2 regions of the Kroppenstedtia sanguinis genome follow, and region 2 is predicted to be linked to the other one. Evidence: riboswitches for the same ligand, from Rfam matches in the RefSeq annotation. Region 2 holds a riboswitch; the other holds the start of a gene.
The links. A riboswitch is a leader RNA that binds a small molecule or an ion and turns the genes downstream of it on or off. The one in region 2 is predicted to bind S-adenosylmethionine.
Positions count from the first base shown of each region.

Region 1 (7,179 bases), on a different contig from region 2:
AGATTGAACGGCGTTCAGCGACCAGACAGAAACGGATGTAAAAGAACTGTAACATATTTCATCCATAAACCGACCCAATGGAATCATCATACGGTAGGAGTGGTTTGCGGATGCGTTCCAAAGCGGTGGCTTACGAAAGCGATCTGAGGGCGCGAACCGAGAGTTCGCCTTATACGGCAACCGGATATTATCCCTTCCTTAAAAGAGGGTTTGAAGTGGTCTTCTCCATTGCTCTACTGATCTTCATTCTACCGGTGCTGGTGCTGACGGCACTTGCGATCCGGTTGGAATCCAGGGGTCCTGTTTTGTATTCCCAGGAACGGGTGGGGCTGAATGGAAGTCGCTTTCATGTGTACAAGTTGCGTTCCATGCGGACCGATGCGGAGAAAAACGGACCGCAATGGGCGGCCAAAAATGATCCCCGGGTCACACGCGTCGGAAAGTTCATCCGTAAGACCCGGATTGATGAAGTTCCCCAGTTGATCAATGTGTTGCGAGGGGATATGAGTCTGATTGGCCCTCGGCCGGAGCGCCATGTCTTTACCGAGAAGTTTTCCCAGGAGATTCCGGGCTTCAAACAGCGCTTATCAGTGAAGCCGGGATTGACGGGATGGGCACAGGTGAACGGAGGGTATGAGTCAACTCCAGAGGAAAAATTCCAGTTGGATATGTACTATATCCGCAGTCAGTCCCTTGCCTTGGATATGAAAATTTTATGGCGCACGGTTTGGGTGGTTCTGTCGGGAAGCGGTGCCAGATAAATGGAACGGAAAAAAAGGGGGTTGCCACATAGGCAACCCTTTTGCAATGTTTATATGGAATGGGAATGGGAACAGAAGCATCTGAAGCATGGGTATGGAATGTGGCTCCCATTAGAACATCAGACGCAGGGACAGATACAAGAGCAACCACAGCGGGACACTCAAACACGCTGCGTTGAAAATGCCCAACCAAAAGGGTTTGCCAACTGCGGGTGAGTTCATCTGGGGCACCTCCCATACTCCTTTGATATCTTTATTATAAGAGATCTGCCGCCGGATTAGTGATTTTCGGCGCAAATGTAAAGTAAATGTAATCTCCCGAAAAACATCTGAAACAGTAGGCAGTGCGGGGTGAGGGTTGGTTCTGTTAGTAACTATATCCCAGGGCAGGCGTGTTGATTAGCCATATTTTAGGCAGGAACTAAGGTCAGGATGGTGGGGCTTTGATTCGCCTTTGCACCCATAGGGCACAAGTCTCGCCAGGGTCGCTTTCCGCTCCCGGGTCTCGCTATCGTTCTTTGCAAGAGATCGTAGCTATCTCACCATATCCTCGTCCCCTCAAGCCATATTTTACGATGGGGGGCAATAGGAAGAGCGAAAGGATCGTTTCGTTCCTATCATCCACTTTGGGATTAATCAACAGCCCTGATCCCAGGGAGGGAATATCTTCCGTTGACGTGATGGGTGGGTCATGATATCATCACATCTAACATTTGAATACATCGCTTTTCTCTTATCAAGAGAGGTGGAGGGACTGGCCCGATGAAGCCCGGCAACCGACCGATTTGATGGTTAAGGTGCCAATTCCTGCAGAACTTGAAGGTTCTGACAGATGAGAGGAAGGATCCGTGATCGCAAATCGGTCCTTTCCTTGTCTGAGGAAAGGACTTTTTATATGGGGTGGTGATGTACGTGATCCAACTGAAGAACGTGAGTAAATCCTTTACCCTGAGAGATAACGAACCGGTGCAGGCATTGACCGATGTGGATCTCGAGGTGCAAAAGGGTGAGATTTTCGGGATCGTCGGTCGCAGCGGTGCAGGCAAGAGCACCTTGTTGCGGCTGGTGAACGGACTGGAGACCCCCACCCGTGGAGAGGTCCGTGTGGATGGGCAACTGATCTCCAACCTTGGAGAGAAGGAACTGCGAGCCGCCCGTATGAAAATCGGAATGATCTTCCAACATTTTAATTTGCTCTGGTCGCGCACAGTCCGGGAGAATGTAGCATTTCCTCTTGAGGTGGCGGGCCGGCCGAAACAGGAAGTTCGTCATAAAGTGGATGCCCTTTTGGAACGGGTAGGTCTGGCGAACCGGGCGGAAGCTTATCCCGCCCAACTCTCTGGGGGGCAAAAACAGCGGGTCGGTATCGCGCGGGCTTTGGCGAACGATCCCCACGTTTTGCTGTGTGACGAAGCCACATCCGCTCTCGATCCGGAGACCACTTCATCCATTTTGGGACTACTCAAGGAGATCAACCGGGATACAGGCATCTCTTTGCTGTTGATTACTCACGAGATGAGTGTGGTGAAATCGATCTGCCACCGAGTAGCCGTGATGGATGACGGACGGATCGTGGAATCCGGGGAGGTAGACTCGGTGTTCAAACAGCCCAGTCATTCCCTGATCCGCCAATTTGTCCAACAACTGCGGGTGGAAAGGACGGGCGTACAGGACTCCCCTTCCCCTGGAAAGACCGTGATTCGCTGTGATTTTCCCCGCTGGGATCAAGTGTGGAAAATCCTGAGCCCTGCTGTCAGTAGTTCCCGGGTGACCCTCCGGAGCCTAGATGGGGAAGTGGATGAAAGCGGACGGATCTCCGTCCAAATCAGTGGGGAGCCGGGGGAAGTGAATCGTCTCCTCAACCAAATCGGAGAAGATGTGGAATTGGTGGAGGGGAAGGCACATGTTTCATGAAGTGGATTGGCCGTCCGTGTGGCAGGCCACAGGAGAAACTGCTTATATGGTGGGCATTTCCACCTTCTTTACGGCCCTGTTCGGGATTCCGCTGGGAGTCCTATTAGTGGTGACCGAGCGAGGAAATCTTTGGGATCAACCTTGGTTGCAAAAAGTGGTGTCTGCCATTGTGAATATCTTCCGGGCAGTTCCTTTTATTGTGCTCGTGCTGTTTCTGTTTCCCCTGGCACAATTTCTAGTGGGGACCAGTCTGGGGCCGACTGCAGCCACCATTCCCTTGATTGCCGGTGCCGCTCCTTTCTACGCCAGAATGGTGGAAACCGCCTTGCGAGAGGTGGACAAAGGAGTGGTGGAGGCGGCCAGATCTATGGGGACGACTCGCTTTCAGGTGATCAGACGCGTCTTGATTCCAGAAGCGATTCCTGCTCTCGTCTCAGGGCTAACCGTCACTTGTGTGACCCTGGTCAGTTTCTCGGCGATGGCTGGTGTGGTCGGTGGTGGCGGTCTCGGGGACGCCGCTTTTCGCTACGGATTCCAATCTTTCAACGATGGCATGCTATATGTCTGCGGGATTCTCCTGATCTTGATGGTTCAATTGGTTCAATGGTGTGGAGATTGGGTATCCCGTCGTTTGGATAAACGATAAAAGAACGGGGGAAACATGATGAGAAAAGGATGGTCATTGTTACTTTTGGCCTTATCTTTGGTCCTGGCCCTGACGGCCTGTGGTGGTTCGGAAACGGGAGGAACCGATGAGAAACAGATTCTCAAGGTGGGTGCCTCCCAGGTGCCTCACGCTGAAATTCTGAATCAGGTGAAGCCGGATCTGGAGAAAAAGGGGATTCAGCTGGAAGTGAAAGTGCTCCAGGATTATGTCACTCCCAACAAAGGGGTGGAAGAGGAGCAGTTGGACGCAAATTTTTTCCAGCATATCCCGTGGATGGAGACCTCCAATAAAGAACGGGGCTGGCACTTGAAGAAGGTAGTAGGGGTTCATATCGAACCGATCGGTTTATACTCGGAAAAGATCGATAAAATTTCCCAACTGAAAAAAGGATCCACCATCGCTTTGCCTAATGGAACCAGTGAGGTCACACGGGTATTGCTGCTGTTGGAACATGAGGGCTTGCTCAAACTGAAGTCAGGTGATGGAGAAAAATCCGTCAAGGATATCGCCGACAATCCGAAAAAGCTGAAATTTAAACCTCTGGAAGCAGCTACACTTCCCCGAGTGCTGGACCAAGTGGATGCAGCGGCGATCAACACCAATTATGCACTTCAAGCCAAGCTGAACCCGATGGAGGATGCTTTGATCATAGAAGGAAAAGAATCCCCATATGTCAATGTTCTGGCGGTTAAAGAGGGGAACGAGAAAGACCAAGCTATCCAGGAATTGGCTAAAGCGCTTACCTCGCCCAAAGTGGCCAAGTTCATAGAGAAAAAATACAAAGGGGCTGTGGTCCCGGCATTCTGAAGAAACCCAAACCCTCCCCGGCTCATCTGATGAGCTAGGGAGGGTTTTCTTATACTTCCATGGGACGGTGCTCTACACCGCGAAGGGTGACCCGTCCCCGACCATGGGTCCACTCTGCCACCCTCTCTTTGATCGATGATTCCTGACCGACGGGGACCCAGACTCTCCAGTGAACCTGCTCGTCGAAGCGGGGAGATTCCACTTCAACCTCCATGGATCGAAGTGCATGCTCCACTTTTCCCATGGCAGCATAGTCCACTGTAATCTCCATCTGGCTGTGTAGTAGCCAGTTCAGTGTTCCGGCGGCATCCAAGCCGGTGGAAGCCGATTGACTGTAGGCACGGACCAACCCTCCGGCCCCCAGTTTGATTCCGCCGAAGTAACGGGTGACCACCACGGCGGTGTTGAACAGTTTCCGTGCCTTGATCACTTCCAAGATGGGGCGGCCGGCTGTGCCGCCAGGTTCCCCGTCGTCGGAGGACTTTTCTGCTTTACTCTCTCCCAACACGGAGTAGGCATAACAGTTATGGGTGGCATCCCAGTGACGCTTGGAGATTTCCGTGATCCAGGCGACGGCTTCTGCTTCTGATTCGACACGGTTTACACGGCAGATAAAGTGGGATTTTTGGATGTGGATCTCCGCCTGTCCAGCTCCCTTCACGGTGAAGTATTGGGACGGCTTTTGCAACGGAATGCCTCCTCTCTTGTCGAAGTAAGGATCCCCTTCGGAGTTGGAGGGAACTGGGAAAACCTTTTGGCAACCTTTGTCGAAGGGCTGGTCAATTGGATTCTCCCTGTGTATTCTTTGAATCATTAACGGATGCTTGTCCGCTGAAAGGGTGGATTCTTTTGTATACCATCGGTATTTTGCCTGTTTATGAAGCGTGTCTGGCTCAACAGCTCCCCTGGATCTCTCCTGATGCCCGGGAGGGTGAGAGAGAGGGGCCCAGAAAGGAGCAACCTCCGCCTTTGGGAACCACAGAGACAGGGTGGCGGTGGATCTGGGATGAGCCGAAGCTGGAGCCGACCATCCGAGGAAAAGTCCTGATGCGAGATCCACCCCTAGAAGCGTTGTGATTTACTGCGCGGTCGGGATGGGATTTCACATATCGGCACCAAGGTTCTTGCGGGCCCAAGTCACTCCATGTGAAATCCCATCCTCCCTGTGAACGTTTTTTTCACAACGTTTCCAGGGGAGGGAAGGAGGGGTGAAAGGGTCAGCTGTTTGTGATTCTAGTGCCATGATCATCATACTGGAAGCCAGGTGAGAAAGTCCATCGGCCGCCAGGGGTTTCACAAGAAAATCGTAAAGAAAAACAGGCCTTTAGGGCCTGTGTGATGTGGGAGATTTCAATTCCAGATGCTCGCGCAGGACTTGACTAACCCGTTGCCGTTCCTTCTCTGGCACGATCATGTAGTAACGGGGGCTCCATTGATCTCTTCCGGACAAGTGAAGCACCTCCACGTTTTCTTCCTGGATCAGGCGCAGGGTACGGAGGAGGCGCCAGGTATCCTGCAGGCTGAGATCCGTTGTGACATGTTGTTGAAGGATATGGTAGAGATCATCCATCTTTAACAGGGTGGACCAATGTGTTCCTTTCTTCCACAAGCTTCTCATCACTTGTTGCTGTCGTTTGTGCCGATCCAAATCGTTTCCCCCTGTCCGATCCCGAACATAAGCCAGGGCTTGGGAACCGTTCAGTTTCATGGGGCCTTTTTTAAAGGTATGTCCCTTATAAGAAAAATTGCGGCTTCCTTCCACATCAACCCCGCCGAAGAGGTCGACTACCCTGCGAAAGCCGGAGAAGTTCACCTTCACATAGTGATGGATGGGTAGGGATAAAAATTGCTCTACCGTGCGGACTGTGGAGGGAATTCCGTTGCCGAGGGAATAGGCGTGGTTGATTTTATCCTCCTGGAGGCGTCCCTCCCCCAGCACAAGTCGGGTTTTACTGTCGCGTGGGATGTTGAGTACTTTTACCGTTTTTCGGGAGGGATTGAGTGTGACGATCATCAGGGCATCAGCTCTTCCCACATCCCCCTTTCGTTGATCCACTCCGATCAGCAACAGGCTGACGGGTTGACGGGTGGGAGGAGGAAGCCGCGGTTCAGAGGGGGAGGGGATCTGCTGTGTCAAGGGGGCGGGGGGGTTCTCGGGCGGTTTTTTCTCCTTGGGAAGCGACTCCAACCCGGATGGGCCGAAGCCTTGCATCCATAGAAGAGCCGAGACTCCGATGACTAGGATGAAAAGAAAAATAACCCAACCTTTGTTTTTTTTCAATGAGATCACCTCTCCCATCGCCTGATCTTGTTATTATGGTTCAGTTTCCCCATTCCCATCCGATTCATGGTAAGCTGAATTTAACAAACAGAGCCGACGGGATGGGGTTGAATGGGATGAACAGAGCAGGTTGGCTGATCGCAGTCGGATTTTTGCTCCTTCTCTTGATCACCGGTTGCACCAATACAGATGAAAAAAATGAGTCTGACTCGATGCCGGGGAAAAAAGAGTCGGGAAAAAAGACGGTGCAACAGGAGTGGGTGATCAAATGGAAGGGGAAAAAGGTGGATCCTGCTTTCCTTCGTACTGTGGACGTGCTTCATCGAAGGGAGAACGGGAGTGGGATCAACATGTTGGTCCGACTGAAAGGCGAAGTCAAGGAAGATGAGTGGTTGGATCGTTGGTCCTCCCACGTCGACGTGGAGTTTATCCATCCCAACCAGAAGTACGAAGTGGAAAAAGAGAAGCACCGAGACGAGAATGAAACAGAAGGATTGTACTATATCCAACAGATTCGGGCGGACCAGGCCTGGCGGAAGGTTTCTCTCCCCACCCAAAAAACGAAGTCAGATCCAGAGGTTACCGTGGCGGTGGTGGATACCGGAATCGATCTGGATCATCCAGATCTGGTTCCCTATCTGGTGGAGGGGGTGAATCTGAAGGACTCTTCTTTGCCCCCTGAGGATCAAATGGGTCACGGCACTCATGTGGCGGGGGTCATCGCTGAGGTGTGGAGAGGCTGGGAAGAG
Region 1 covers NZ_JBNPXF010000007.1:54,621-61,799, reverse strand. Annotated here, with positions in the region: gene JOD24_RS06080 (sugar transferase) at 111-761, shown strand; SAM riboswitch class I at 1,492-1,600, shown strand; gene JOD24_RS06075 (methionine ABC transporter ATP-binding protein) at 1,674-2,675, shown strand; gene JOD24_RS06070 (methionine ABC transporter permease) at 2,665-3,321, shown strand; gene JOD24_RS06065 (MetQ/NlpA family ABC transporter substrate-binding protein) at 3,340-4,149, shown strand; gene JOD24_RS06060 (YigZ family protein) at 4,199-4,837, opposite strand; gene JOD24_RS06055 (hypothetical protein) at 4,999-5,226, shown strand; gene JOD24_RS06050 (LCP family glycopolymer transferase) at 5,474-6,430, opposite strand; gene JOD24_RS06045 (S8 family peptidase) at 6,547-7,179, shown strand, end outside.
Region 1: linked by a shared signal. The riboswitch ahead of JOD24_RS06075 (methionine ABC transporter ATP-binding protein) and the one ahead of JOD24_RS00785 (MFS transporter) in region 2 are both predicted to bind S-adenosylmethionine.

Region 2 (7,179 bases):
CCAGTCGATGGCCGTGTTGCCTCCTCCAGAGAGGATGACAGTTTTATCTTTGAACCGTTGCATGGATGTCACGGTATAATGTAAGTTGGTCACTTCGAATTTCTCGGCTCCTTTCACCTGGAGCTTCTGAGGTTTGAAGATTCCGCTTCCCGTCGCCACAATCACGGTTTTGGAAAGATGGCGTTCCCCGGAGGTCGTCTCCAAAACAAAGTGACCGGTCTCCTCCTTGGAGATCTGTTCCACTTTCTCATTTAAAATGACTGTAGGATGGAACGTCAGACCCTGTTGTACCATTTGCTCGATCAAACGGGCTCCGGTCACAGGCGTTAAAGCCCCCACATCCCAAATCATCTTCTCAGGATAGATGTGAACTTTCCCACCTAGATGTGGCTGAAATTCGATAATTTTAGTTTTCATTTCGCGTAATCCGCTGTAAAAGGATGCATACAATCCTGCAGGTCCACCGCCGATGATGGTTACATCGAACAACTCCGGCTGCTTCACTTTCCATCCCCCAGTCATTATTGATTCTCATTCTCATCTATCCATTGACTATACAGGTTTTTTGTCTTTTTTGCAAAGGGATCGAACAAAGTGCGGACAGGTGAGAATTTTTGCGATAGAATCAGCACTGGTTGGGATGATCACCCAAGCAAGAATGGGGAGGAAGACCTGTGGATGAGTTGACAACATCAGCAATTGCCTGCTATAGTTTACGATACTGAGAATCATTATCATGTGTGGGGGTGAAATGGTGAGAACGGAAGGGGATCGACTATATACCGAGGCCTTAGACATCGGATATGGAGATCGTCTGGTTGTTCAGGACCTGAACGTGACCATTCCTGATGGGAAAATAACGACGATCATCGGTGCCAACGGCTGTGGTAAATCTACCCTGTTAAAAGCGATGACGCGAATTATCTCCCCGCAATCCGGAGTGGTTTTGTTGGACGGTGGGGATATTGCACGGGGAGATACAAAAGCGATCGCGCAAAAGATGGCGATCTTGCCACAATCTCCGGAAGGGGCCAAAGGGCTGAGCGTGGCAGAGCTTGTCTCCTATGGTCGTTTTCCTTATCAAAAAGGTTGGGGTCGATGGACCCCAAAAGACCTGGAAGTGATCGACTGGGCGTTGGAAGTGACGGGTACGATGGATTTTAAACACCGCCCCGTGGAGGCATTATCAGGGGGACAACGGCAACGGGTTTGGATAGCGATGGCTTTGGCACAAGAGACTGAACTTATTTTCTTGGATGAGCCGACAACTTATCTCGATTTGGCTCATCAATTGGAAGTGTTGGAGTTGCTGCAAAAACTGAACCTTGAGCAGGGCCGCACCATTATCACAGTCCTTCATGACCTGAATCAAGCAGCTCGTTTTGCTGACTACATCATTGCGATGAAACAAGGCCAGATTGTCAAGGCAGGATCTTGTGAAGAAGTGATCACCCCCGATGTGCTACGTGAAGTTTTCCGAATCGACGCGGTCATCGATCGGGATCCGCGCACAGATCGCCCTATTTGTCTCACTTACGACTTGATCAAAGGAGAAGATCAACCCCATGAAGAGATGGTTCATTCCCCTGTTGTTGACCGTCCTGGTGCTAACCAGCGCTTGCAGCTCGCAAGAGAAAAGTTCGGAAGAAGGGAAGGAGTCACAGAAAACCATCACCTACCAGTCTGAAAATGGCCCTGTGGAGGTCCCTGCGCATCCGAAGCGAGTGGTTGTCCTCGCATCCTTTGCTGGTAACGTCATGGCCTTGGATACTAACTTGGTCGGTGTGGATCCCTATGCCAAGATGAACCCTCTCTGGAAAGACCGGCTGAAGGGTGTGGCTGAGGTATCCGATGAAAACCTGGAAAAAATCGTGGAACTCAACCCGGATTTAATTATCGGTCTCTCCAATACCAAGAACCAGGATAAGTTGAAAGAGATCGCCCCCACTGTGATCTTCACATATAATAAGTTGAACTATCTTGACCAACATATCGAAATCGGTAAGGTGCTCAATAAAGAAAAGGAAGCCACTGCATGGGTGGAAGACTTCAAGAAACGATCCAAAAAAACCGGTCAAGAAATCAAAGATCAGATCGGTGAGGATGCGACGGTTTCTGTCATCGAAAACTTCGATAAACAACTCTCCGTTTTTGGTAAGGATTGGGGACGTGGCACCGAAGTCCTGTACCAAGAGATGGAACTGAACATGCCGAAAAAAGTGAAGGAAAAAGCATTGAAGACGGGTTATCATGCGTTGTCTCCAGAAGTTCTCCCGGAGTTTGCCGGAGACTATCTCGTCATCAGCAAAAATAGTGACTATGATAGCTCGTATATGAAAACCAAGACATTCAAAAACATTCCAGCGGTGAAGAAGGATCGGGTGTTCGTGGTGGACACCAAAGAGTTTATGTTCAACGATCCACTCAGTCTGGACTATCAGCTGAAATTCTTCAAAGAGAAGTTTCTCGGGAAGGCAGGTGGAGAAGATAAGTAATCAAGGGAAAAGTACCCCTCTGTTTTTCTTGAACGCTGATTGAAGGGGGAACAATGGTTCATGAAATCAAGAACATGGGCTTTCCCTGCTTTACTTAGTGGTTTTCTCCTGCTGTTTGTTCTCATGTTTTTTGGAGCGGTGGTGTGGGGAGCTGCAGATACGACGATCTGGGATGTATGGCTGGCGCTCACTTCTTCTGAAACAAAAAAAATGGACATCTTGCGGGAGATCCGCTTTCCCCGAGAAGTGGCTGCCATCGGGGTAGGTGCCGCTTTAGCCGTATCGGGGGCAATTATGCAGGGTATCTCACGAAATCCGCTGGCGGATCCCGGACTGCTGGGTCTGACAGCCGGCGCAAATGCCGCCTTGGCCATTGCCATGGCATGCTTTCCAGGCCTCGACTATTTTGGAATCATGATCGCTTGCTTCATCGGAGCCGGGTTGGCTTCGGCAGTCGTTTTTGGTTTGGGTTCCCTGCAAAAGGGGGGGTCTTCCCCCTCTCGTCTCGTTTTGGCAGGGGCGGCGGTTTCTACATTTTTAGTTGCAGTTTCAGAAGGAGTCTCCCTGGTTTTTAAAATTTCCAAGGATGTCTCCATGTGGACCGCTGGTGGACTGATCGGAACTACATGGACTCAGATTTTATGGGTGATGCCGGTTATCTTCATCGGGATCCTTGTCGCGATTTACTATTCCCGTCAGCTGACCATTCTCAGTCTGGATGAAGAGGTGGCAGTCGGTTTGGGACAAAAAACGCAATACATCAAAGGGATTCTCTTTGTTGTCACCATTTTATTGGCAGGATCCTCTGTATCACTGGCTGGGAACTTGGTTTTTGTAGGCCTGGTGGTTCCCCATTTGGTACGAGCCATCGTGGGCGCGGATTACCGTCTGATCATTCCCTCTGCGGCTATCATCGGGGCTACCTTTATGTTACTGGCGGACACACTGGGACGAACGCTTCAGGCTCCCTATGAAACTCCGGTGGTGGCGATCATCGCTATGATCGGACTTCCCTTCTTTCTCGTCATTGTCCGTAAAGGGGGTCGGGCGTTCTCGTGATCCCAACTTCCACGCGTCGCAAGCAAAAGTATTGGATTTATATGCTGTTTGCTCTGATTGTACTCACAGCATGGATCAGCATGGGGTGGGGACCCGCTTCGCTATCTTATGATCGTCTGATTCCCACTTTGTTCGGTCAAGGGAGTTTTAAAGAAGAGTTCATCCTCTTTTCCCTTCGCCTGCCTCGTCTGCTGATCACCCTGTTGGCCGGGATGGCTCTCGCCTTGTCCGGCGGAGTCTTACAATCGGTGGCTCGCAATGATCTGGCGGATCCGGGGATAATCGGCATTAACTCAGGTGCCGGTGTGGCCATCGCCGTCTTCTTTTTATTTGCCCCGCTGGAGGTGGGGAACTTTGCCTATGCCATTCCCTTCATCGCTTTTGTGGGGGCGTTGGTGACGTCTTTAATCATTTATGGGCTGGCTTACGAAAAACGTACTGGGTTGCAACCGATCCGCCTGATCCTGATTGGGGTGGGATTTTCCACCACGCTCTCAGGGGTGATGACCATCCTCATCTCCTCAGCGGAACAGGAAAAAGTGGATTTTATCGCGAAATGGCTGGCTGGATCCGTTTGGGGAGTCGATTGGCCCTTTGTGTGGGCGATTTTGCCGTGGCTCTTGATCTTGGTCCCTTTTGTCTGGGTCAAATCGAACCCGCTCAATCTCCTCTCCATGGATGAACCGGTGGGGATTGGAGTAGGGTTGCGGGTGAACCGAGAGCGCCTCCTTCTCTTGCTGGCGGCGGTCGCCTTGGCGGCTGCAGCCACCTCGGTGACCGGAGGCATCGCCTTCGTAGGCCTGATGGCACCTCATTTGGCCAAAGCCATTATCGGACATCGGGCACAATTGTATTTGCCGATCTGTCTGTTGCTCGGTGGCTGGCTATTGCTGACGGCGGATACCATCGGAAGAAACTTGGTCGGGCCGGAGGGGGTCCCTGCGGGAGTGATCGTATCGATTATTGGTGCGCCTTATTTTCTCTATCTGTTGTTCAAAAGGACGAATCGCTGGGGAGAGAGATGAGTCATATGGAATCCTCCAGGCGGGTTGTTTTGGATAGGGAGATCGTGTTCACCCCCGTTCCGATGTACCGATCGGGACCAGGATTAATCAACAGCCCTGAATCCCCTTTTTTCTTTTTAGTATAATTTATCTTGACAGAACAGTCGTTTTCGTTTAGGGTTAAATCACAAATTCATATCAGAACATCCTTATCACGAGTCGGGGGAGGAATCTGGTCCGATGATCCCGCGGCAACCTTTATTCGTTTGATCCGAATAAAAAGGTGCCAAGTCCAGCAGGCCTGCAAGGGTCTGGAAGATAAGGAAGAGCGGAATTACAACTAAACCTCTTCCTTAGGAAGAGGTTTTTTAGTTCCGATCAGGTGGGATGCGGGCAACTCTCGCACCTAGGATGTTCATTTTATCTATAAAACATACTAAACACATGCGTTTAGTTATGAATGTGAGGAGGGATTCGGTTGAGCAGTACAGTCGTTGAAACAGAGGCTTCCGAGCCAAGAGCAGAAAATGAAATCCAATCCAAAGAGTATCGCAAGGTGGCCTGGGCCAGTTTTATCGGAACCAGTATCGAGTGGTATGACTTCTATCTGTACGGGTCCTCCGCTGCTCTGATCTTCCCCGCCTTATTTTTTCCCACTATTGATCCGCTGTACGGTACCATCGCAGCTTTTACCACTTATGCCGTCGGATTTATTGCTCGTCCGCTGGGAAGCGCCGTTTTTGGGCATTTCGGGGACCGGGTGGGACGGAGGAACGTTCTGATGCTCTCCCTCCTCGTGATGGGGGCGGCCACCTTTCTAATCGGTCTGCTGCCCACTCACCAATCGATCGGCATCGGCGCTCCGCTTTTGCTCAGTCTCCTCCGTTTAATTCAGGGTTTCGCAGTCGGCGGGGAATGGGGGGCGGCCGTGGTAATGACCGTGGAACATGCTCCACCTGGGAAGCGCGGATTTTATGGGAGCTTTCCTCAGTTGGGAGTGCCGGTGGGGTTGCTCTTGTCCACACTGGTGTTTTCTCTCTTCTCCAACCAATTGTCCGAGGAGGCTTTCCTGGCTTGGGGATGGCGACTTCCCTTTCTGCTGAGCGCAGTGCTCGTTCTGATCGGAGTCTATGTCCGCTGGAAACTGAGTGAGTCACCAGTGTATTTAAAACAGCGGGCGGAACAGCCTCAGGTGGACACTCATCCGGTGCGGACGGTATGGCGTGAGGAGAAAAAACCGTTGTTATTGACGATCGGCATGAAATTGTTGCAGAACGCATTATTCTACATCTATAGTGTGTTTTTGCTCAGCTATCTCGCGGAAACACTCCAGATGGATTCTTCTGTCGGATTGAATGCGATCATGATCTCATCTGTCGTCGGCTTGATCACTCTGCCCCTGTGGTCCTATGCATCTGACCGGATCGGGCGCAAGCCGGTATATCTATTTGGGGTGATCGCATCCATGTTGTTCATCTTCCCCTTTTTTTGGTTGGTGGACACCGGTTCCGTCCTTTGGATCACTATCGGCGTGGTGCTCGGATTGAATATCTTACACGATGCCATCTACGGTCCTCAGGCTGTTTACTACTCCGAACTATTCGGCACCCAGGTGCGACTGAGCGGAGCCTCGATCGGTTATCAGATCGGAGCCGTCTTGTCAGGCGGTTTGTCACCGATCATTGCTTCCTCCCTATTGGCGGGATTTCATGGGGAGAGTTGGCCCATTGCGATTTATCTGACTGTACTGGGAGTGCTCAGTCTGATTGCCACGCTGTTTGCTCGTGAAACCTATCGCGACTCCTTGACTTAAAGTTTGTAAATTGCCTGAGGCAACTCGGGTTAAAAAATACTGGGGTGAAGGTAGAATGAGTGAAATTATAGCCCTATCGGGAAGCCCGTCGGAACATTCAAGAACCGACTGCGTCCTTAGATTCCTATGTTATCTAGTGGAGAGAGAAGGGTTATCCACTACGCGGATTTCGGTTCGCAACTTTGCGCCGGAGGATCTGGTCTACGCACGCTTCGACAGCCCGCAGATTGAAGCTCTGGCAACCTCTATCCGAGAGGCTCGCGGGCTGATGATCGCCGCCCCGGTCTACAAGGCTTCTTATCCGGGAGTGCTCAAGGCTTTGCTCGATTTATTGCCCCAGGATATTTTAAAAGATACCCCCACCTTTCCCCTCATGACCGGAGGGAGCATGGCCCATCTACTGACGATCGAATACGCGTTAAAGCCCTTGTTGGCCACTATGAAAGCGAAAAACTCACAAGGGGTTTATCTGTTGGATCATCAGGTAGATCGAGAAAAGGAAAGAAACCCGATTCTGGATCCAGGAGCGCTGTGCCGCCTGAAATCTGAATTGTACCGGTTCGTTCAAGAGGTTCAAGAATCGAAAAAAATAAATGGTTGGAGGGACTCCAAATGAAAAAGACGATTCATTTTAATGGTTTTACCCAGAATTCTGTTGCCCCCCATTCCACAGGTCTGTGGAAACATCCAGCAGATCAGGGACATCAGCATGGGAGCCTGAGCTATTGGACAGAGATGGCCCAAATTTTGGAGCGGGGAAAGTTTGATGCCCTGTTCATCGCCGATGTCTATGGAACCTACAGCGTTT
Region 2 covers NZ_JBNPXF010000001.1:154,868-162,046, forward strand. Annotated here, with positions in the region: gene JOD24_RS00760 (NAD(P)/FAD-dependent oxidoreductase) at 1-504, opposite strand, end outside; gene JOD24_RS00765 (ABC transporter ATP-binding protein) at 755-1,687, shown strand; gene JOD24_RS00770 (iron-hydroxamate ABC transporter substrate-binding protein) at 1,605-2,495, shown strand; gene JOD24_RS00775 (FecCD family ABC transporter permease) at 2,556-3,554, shown strand; gene JOD24_RS00780 (FecCD family ABC transporter permease) at 3,551-4,579, shown strand; SAM riboswitch class I at 4,765-4,883, shown strand; gene JOD24_RS00785 (MFS transporter) at 5,037-6,371, shown strand; gene ssuE (NADPH-dependent FMN reductase) at 6,427-6,987, shown strand; gene JOD24_RS00795 (LLM class flavin-dependent oxidoreductase) at 6,984-7,179, shown strand, end outside.